2 linked regions of the Longibacter salinarum genome follow. The protein of the gene in region 2 interacts with the protein of the main gene of each other region in a pairwise test. Links are inferred from orthologs where the notes say so. Each region holds a gene or a part of one and is shown on either strand. Other genes may lie near its edges.

What was found. The genes of interacting proteins can lie anywhere in the genome.
Region 1: the proteins of rho (region 2) and yhbY interact in binary tests that used the Escherichia coli proteins (3 or more experiments, as listed by UniProt). The link is inferred for Longibacter salinarum from one-to-one orthologs.

What each region holds. Positions count from the first base shown.
Region 1 is NZ_PDEQ01000004.1:428,343-431,525, reverse strand. Bases 1-2,667 are described here. They hold yhbY (ribosome assembly RNA-binding protein YhbY), read left to right. Parts: upstream 1-1,001; coding sequence 1,002-1,334; downstream 1,335-2,667. Other genes in these bases: CRI94_RS10130 (outer membrane beta-barrel protein), read right to left, coding at 2,315-2,667; CRI94_RS10135 (enoyl-CoA hydratase-related protein), read left to right, coding at 1,398-2,180; CRI94_RS10145 (hypothetical protein), read left to right, coding at 442-684; CRI94_RS10150 (branched-chain amino acid transaminase), read left to right, coding at 1-151. In the rest of the region: more of CRI94_RS10130, read right to left, coding at 2,668-2,968.
Region 2 is NZ_PDEQ01000005.1:23,263-27,266, reverse strand. The notes cover bases 540-3,511. They hold rho (transcription termination factor Rho), read right to left. Parts: upstream 2,880-3,511; coding sequence 1,200-2,879; downstream 540-1,199. Other genes in these bases: CRI94_RS10270 (S41 family peptidase), read right to left, coding at 540-963. In the rest of the region: more of CRI94_RS10270, read right to left, coding at 1-539; single-stranded-DNA-specific exonuclease RecJ, read left to right, coding at 3,785-4,004. UniProt on the Escherichia coli protein: Facilitates transcription termination by a mechanism that involves Rho binding to the nascent RNA, activation of Rho's RNA-dependent ATPase activity, and release of the mRNA from the DNA template.

The DNA of each region.
Region 1 (3,183 bases), on a different replicon or contig from region 2:
CCACTACACCGTCGGAGATGGTGTCCGTGGCGAGATCACAGAAGATCTGCAGTCGGCCTACTTCGACATCGTGCACAACGGCAACGACCCGCACGACTGGCTCACGTTCGTCGACGTGGAAGAGCCCGAGGAGGCGGCCGCGACAATGTAGCACCGTGTGCGACGATGTAGCACTGTGCGCAACGATGTAGCACTGTGTGCGGCAATGTAGCACCTCGTGCTATAGCATAGCACATGACCGATGGCTCGTCTGTGGAATTGCGAGTCGTCGCGCACCGAACAGCATACGCCCTCCCTCGGCCCCGTGCCGGCGGAGGGCGTCCTGTTTGTGGAAAAATGGTGCTCGAACCGTGCATGCTGATCAATCGTTGCCCTGTACCGTTCGACGGACCACAGCCCTCAGCCTGCACATCGACCATCGCACTCGATCCCTCGCCTACCATGGCCGACGACTATCAGCCGATCGCATGCGGCTTCTACGACGAACTCGGCATCCGGATGATGCGTGGACACACGTGCACGCTGCTTCTGGAGGTTGATGATGATACGGAGGAGGTCACAGCCGTCATTACCGACATTTACTCTGACGGCGACGAAGAATTTGCCGAACTCAATGGCAGTCGTCGAATTCGACTTGACCGCATCGCCCGCGTCGATCACGTCACCCGCCCCAATGCATGTTGATGAGGTGTGAGGGGTGAGGTGCGAGGGATGAGGAAAAAGGGAAGGGGCGAACGAACGCTGAACATTGGACTTTGAGAACCTGTTTGGCGGGCAGCCCTCGGCCATCCAAGGGCACGGACCTCGCGCCGGTCGGTCCTTGCGAAGCTTGGAGTACTGGGCCTGGTTGATCTTGCGCATCGTGTCGACTGCGGCCGTACGAAAGACGATTCGTCAGGTCATCAAATAGGGATGAACGGATGCATTTGCTTCTTTGTGGTCCGTCCGTCAAACAGGTAATGAACGCTGAACATCGAACTCTGAACTCTGAACATTTAAAAATGCCGGATACAACCGACAATTCGTCTAACGAACCTGCGCGTCTGACATCGAAGCAGCGCGCTCATCTCCGCTCCCTCGCGCACGGCAACAAGCCCGTGGTACACGTTGGAAAAGACGGTCTGTCCGATGCCGTCATGACGTCTATCGAAGAAGCCTTCAACACGCGGGAGCTGCTGAAAATTCGGATTCTTGACAACGCAAACGAACAGCCGCGTGACATGGCCCACGCCATCGCCGATCGGATGGAGGGCGTTCAGGTCGTACACACGATGGGGTGGACGGTCACCTTCTATCGTCCCGACCCGGACGAGCCGCAGATCGAACTACCGTAACCACACCGGTCTGCCATCTACGCCGGCCCGTGACCCCATCGTTGTTCTAAAAGGCCCCGTCTCATGCCCGACGTTCTGTACGAAACGCGCGACGCCGTTGCCACGATCACACTGAACCGGCCGGATGCGCGCAATGCGTATTCGGATGAAATGGTGAAAGAATTGCTGGCGGCGATCGACGAGGCGGACGCCGACGACAGCGTGCACAGCGTTGTCATTACCGGTGCCGGACCGGTCTTCAGCGCGGGGGGCGACCTCAAAGCGATGCGCGATCGTGAGGGGATGTTTGCTGGGGATCCTGCCGAGCTGCGTAACCAGTATCGGAAGGGACTACAGCAACTCCCCCGGCGGTTCGATCAACTCGAGAAGCCCGTCGTCGCTGCGGTACATGGAGCCGCGATTGGAGCGGGGCTCGACCTCGCTCTGATGGCCGACCTGCGTATCGCGAGCGACGATGCCAAGTTTGGGTCGACGTTCGCGCGTGTCGGGCTTGTGCCCGGGGACGGCGGAGCGTACCTCTTGACGCGCGTCATTGGGTTCGCTCGAGCGCTCGATCTCGTCCTTACCGCTCGTATCGTCGAGGCGCAGGAGGCACTGGACATGGGTCTCGTTACGTCGCTCGCCCCCTCTGAACAGGTTGTGGATGTTGCGCACGAACGCGCCGAACAGATCGCGAGCCTTCCACCGAAAGCCGTGCAGGCGGCTAAAGCCTGTCTCTACCGAAGCGTCGACAATGACCTCGAGACCGCACTTCAACTCACCGCAGCGCTCCAGGCAACGGTTCAGCATACCGACGATCATGATGAGGCGGTGCGTTCTATGATCGACCGACTACAAAATCGATAAGTCGGGATAGCCGCTTCGAATATGAATGGCTCGTCGGTCTCAGAACCGGCGTAAGACGAATGCGCCCCGTTCCGCCAGATGCGAAACGGGGCGCGTCTATGTCTGGATGTTAGGCCTATCGGTACAGCGGTCGATTAGCGGAGTGGATAGAACGTGAGACCGAGCGAAAACCGACCTTCACCATAGCCGAATTCGTCCTCATCGAGTCCTGCCGAGATGTTGCCAACCTGGACCTCGTCAAACCGTCCACCGCCGAAGTGCAGACCGGCGTCAAGAGCGACGGCGGGAGTGAAGAAATATGAAACGCCGCCGCCTAGCGTGAATCCACCGCCGCGAAACTCCACGTCGCGATCATCCTCGGTGGCAGCCACGCCACGAAGCGCAACGTCGGCATACGGGACGAGGGAGCGACCAGAGCGGAAGTTGAGTCGTAGGCCTAACTCACCGCCTGACCAGCTGTAATCATTTCCGGTAATCGCACTGGATTGACCATCGATTGATGCTCCTGTCACGCCCACGTATATCGTGACGAGGGGAGACACGCCCCATCCTGCTCGAAGCGAAAGTCCCCCACCGTTGTCGGTTTCGGAGAATGCATCGTCACGGTAATCGATGGATTGACCATCGAGAGAGATCTGTAAAAATAAGCGTTCTGTATTCGACTTCGGTTCGGCCTCTTGCGCCATGGTCTCGGAGCTGAGGAGAGTGGCAGCCGTGAGGCCAACGAGAATGCAGGATACGGCGATACGAAATACCTCAGACCTGATCAGACAAAGGGGACGCGTCATAATGCCTGGACGGATGTTTTCGAAAAAAAGGGATGTATCTTTCTTGACCACGTAGCCGCGTGCGACAGCAGGAGAGTCACGTGCGTTTGGGAAAATCTATTCATCCGTCGTGACGGTACGCGTTTTTCTATCGATTCAGCTACCTCGAATTCTTGCGTATGATGATGGATGAGTAATCTTCTCTCGTCCAGTTTTTCGCGACTCCGTGTTCATGT
Region 2 (4,004 bases):
CATGGTCATGCGGTCCACAGGCACATTTCGTGCATCGCGCGGGACGGTGACGTTGAGGATCTGCGGCTCTCCGCCGTCCACGTCGAGCGTATACGCGTTCGTCATGCGCTCGAAGCTGATAAGGCTACCGTCTGCGCTGGCAGATAGCGTACGGACGCCGTCCCGGTCGTAGTTCGTGAGCGCTTCGGGTTCGCTGCTGGCGGAGCCATCGTCCGCGAGTTGCAGGCGGTAGGCGTTGCGCGTGCCGCTGCGGTCGCTGATGAAGTACAGCTCGCGCGGTCCGGCCCACACCGCCGCGTAGTCGTTGCCGTTGTACTGCGTGATCTGCTGGTAGCTCTCCTCCTGCGTGTCGTAGATCCAGAGGTCGCGGTTCGCGGGGCCACGGTAATCGCTTCGCGTGGTGCGGTTGCTGCCGCGCTCCATCACGATGAAGCGTCCGTCGGGCGATTGCGTAGCGCCGTCGCCGAGGGCGTTGAGGAGCCGGTCGGGCATTCCGCCGTCCATCGGCACGTGGTAGACCTCACTCTCTCGCTCGACCTGGACGTAGGTGCGCTCCGTGTTGAAGAGGACGCGGTTGTCTGCCGTGATGTCGGTGACGCGATCGTTTGTCGAATGATACGTCAGCCGAACGGGCGTATTGCCCTCGGCCGTCATAGCGAAGACATCGGCATTGCCGTGCCGGTTGCTCGTGAAGGCGAGGTGGGTCCCGGCGTCGTTCCACTGCGGTTGGCCTTCGTAGGCTTCATGCACCGTGAGTCGGAACGCGCGCCCACCCGATGCGGGCACGGTCCAGATATCGCCCTGGTACGAAAATGCGATGGTATTACCGTCGGGGGACACGGCCGGGTGTCTCAGGAAGGGGCCGGCGTCGTCAGATTGTTCGTTCGACTGTGCGTGCGCGAAACCGGATGTTCCAGACAGCAAGAACACAGCTGCGGCGATAGCGACGATGTGGCGATACATACGAGCCAATTGAGAGGTGGGGAAAGCGAGATATATGGATCACTCCATCAAACTATACGACGTTCCGCACGTCTTCCCGTCGTGTCGTAATCGGCAGATTCCTGTAGCAGCCGGCGAGATATCCTGTTCTGGGAAGGAAGGTCACGGGGAAATGGAAAACGCCTGGCTCGTTCACCCTCCGTCGAAGAGGGCGGCAAGGCGGGCGCTTGACCGAACGATGAGGTGCGAAGGTGGCGCTACGAGTTCATCGTCGCGAGGAAGTCGTCGTTGTCCTCCGTTCCCTCCATTTTGTCCAGCAGGAATTGCATGGCTTCGATGGCATCCATGTCGGCGAGGATCTTCCGGAGAACCCAGATCCGCTTCATCTGTGGTTTGGAGATGAGGAGCTCCTCCCGTCGTGTCCCGGATTTGATCAGGTCGATCGCGGGGTAGATGCGTCGGTCGGCCATTGTGCGATTCAGGACGAGCTCCATGTTGCCCGTGCCCTTGAACTCCTCGAAGATGACCTCATCCATCTTGCTGCCCGTGTCGATCAGCGCCGTGCCGATAACCGTTAGCGAGCCGCCTTCTTCCACATTGCGCGCTGCGCCGAAGAACTGCTTCGGACCGCGGAGGGCACCGGCTTCGACACCGCCGGAGAGCGTGCGTCCCTTGCTCGGCACCACTGCGTTGTGCGCGCGGGCCAAGCGGGTAATCGAGTCGAGTAGGATGATGACGTCCTGGCCGGACTCGACGAGTCGTTTCGCCTTCATCATGACCGTGTCGGCGATTTCGACATGCTTCTCCGCATCGGAGTCGAATGTCGACGCGATGACCTCGCCATCCACGTGCCGGTCCATGTCGGTCACCTCCTCCGGCCGTTCATCGACCAGGAGCATGATGAGGTGCGCATCCGGATGGTTCTTCGTGACCCCGGCCGCGATCTTCTGCAGCAGAACGGTTTTACCGGCTTTCGGCGGGGCGACGATCAGGCCGCGCTGCCCCATGCCGATCGGGGCGAAGAGGTCGATGATGCGTTGCCCGTACTCCGTGGCATCGGTCTCCAGCGTGAGGCGCTTGTTTGGGAAGATGGGAGTCAGGTAATCGAACTCGCGCCGCTCTTCCAGTTCGCCCGGCTTGCAGCCATTGACGGTGTGAACCTGAATTAGTGCGAAGTATTTCTCGCCTTCTTTCGGTGGCCGAACCTGCCCGAAGACCGTGTCGCCATCCTGAAGGCCGAAGCGCTTGATTTGCGACGGAGAGACGTAGATGTCATCCGGGCTGGACTCGAAATTGTACTCGTCTGACCGGAGGAAGCCGTAGCCATCGGGCAGCACCTCAAGTAGCCCGACCTTCTCGATCATGCCGCGGAGTTCGGTGTCGTCGGCATCGTACTCGGCCATGTATTCCGGCCGATCCGCGTAGATCGAGTTCTTTTTGCTCGACTGCTGCTGTTTTGAGCGTCCGTCGTGTGATCCCTTGGACGAAGATCGTTTCGAGTTAGACTTCTGGTTGGATCCCCGGTTTGAAGAGCTTTTGTCGCCGTTGGACGAACGTTTCTTCGACGATCCGTTTTTCGAGGACGCACTCCCTTTTTGACGGTCCTTAGACGATCGGCCACCGTTTCCGGAAGCTTTGCCGCTACCTCGCTGGTTCTTCCGCGATGATTTGTCCTCCTGGCCGCTTGAGTTTGAAGAATTGCTCGATGACTTCTTCGACCGGTTGCTCGAACGCTTCCTCGAGGAGTCGGAGGATCCGTTTGTGGACCCGTTGCGTGATCTCGAAGAGCCGGAACGAGCCGCATCCTCCGCCTGCGCTTCCAGGATACGGTAGATTAAGTCTTGCTTGCGGAGTTTACTGTACCCACGAAGATCGAGACCACGCGCGATGTCGCGGAGCTCGTCGAGCTTCTTTTCTTGAAGCGTGGAAATTTTCATTCGAATCAGTAAATCGAGGTTAAGGCGTGCCGAGGTTGGCAGAGAAGAGAGCGCCGCAACGACAAGAATGTCTGTGGGGAGGCGCAGGGCAATGAAGCATACGCGCACCGTCCGTACGACGCGCCAACCGAGAGAAACGAGCAGGCGTCGACGGCCGACTCAGATCTGGATCGGTGGCCACTGCGGGCCGGATAAAACCGGTTGCACCGTCCGTATTGGATGGGGTAGATAGATAAAGCAAAGAAGTGCCTGCAGTTGAATGCGGCGCAGGCAGGGGACGAAACCGAACGACGAGGAGTTATCGAACGAGTCGGCCGGTAAAGAGCACCCGGGGGTCAAGAGCCACCAGGCAGAGGTAAACCTGTAATGTACACGTGCCGAGGCCGGAAAGGATCGCTACATTATGTACCTCGGTTGCCCGGGGCCACATGTACGACGGGAGCCGAGTGGGAGGCGTACAACACTAGATTGATTGTACCACCTAAACGTTCCAGGGTGCACGCGTGTCCACTCTCTCGGCAGCAAATAGCTTTCGGCGCATAAAAATTACGTTGCACCGCCGATGAGTGCCTTCATTTGGAATGTCAAAGGGTTGTCTACTCAAGCAAGGGGCGTGCCGTGGGAGCGGTCTTGGTAAGCACTTCACTGGCAGCCCCACAGGGATTCGGTGCTCGTCACCTGACAGAGCGATGCGTTCGTCGAGACGAGATCTCTCCGTGAGTAAAGGGTACGTTCTTTAACTATATTCCGGTTTCGTTGAGAAAGGCTGTCATCGTGGAGTTTTCAGACAGAATCCCCATCGCATGTTATGATACAGCACACGATGTGTCTTAAGATAGTGAGTGCCGGCCGATTCGCTTGTCGGTCTCATGTCCGCTGATAGAATGTATCGTTTCGGTCCGCATATGACGTATCGCTGGATTCTCCGCTCCGTCGACGATCCGAATGTCATTTCTGATCTTCAGAAGGAGCTCAATGGATTGCCGGAAGCGCTCGCTCGTGCTCTTGCGCTTCGCAACGTCTCGTCGTTTGATGAGGCGCGGCACTTCTTTCGGGCAGACCGTGAAGCGCTCCACGATCCCTTCCTTATGCAGGACATGGAGGCAGCGGCCGATCGCGTCGCGG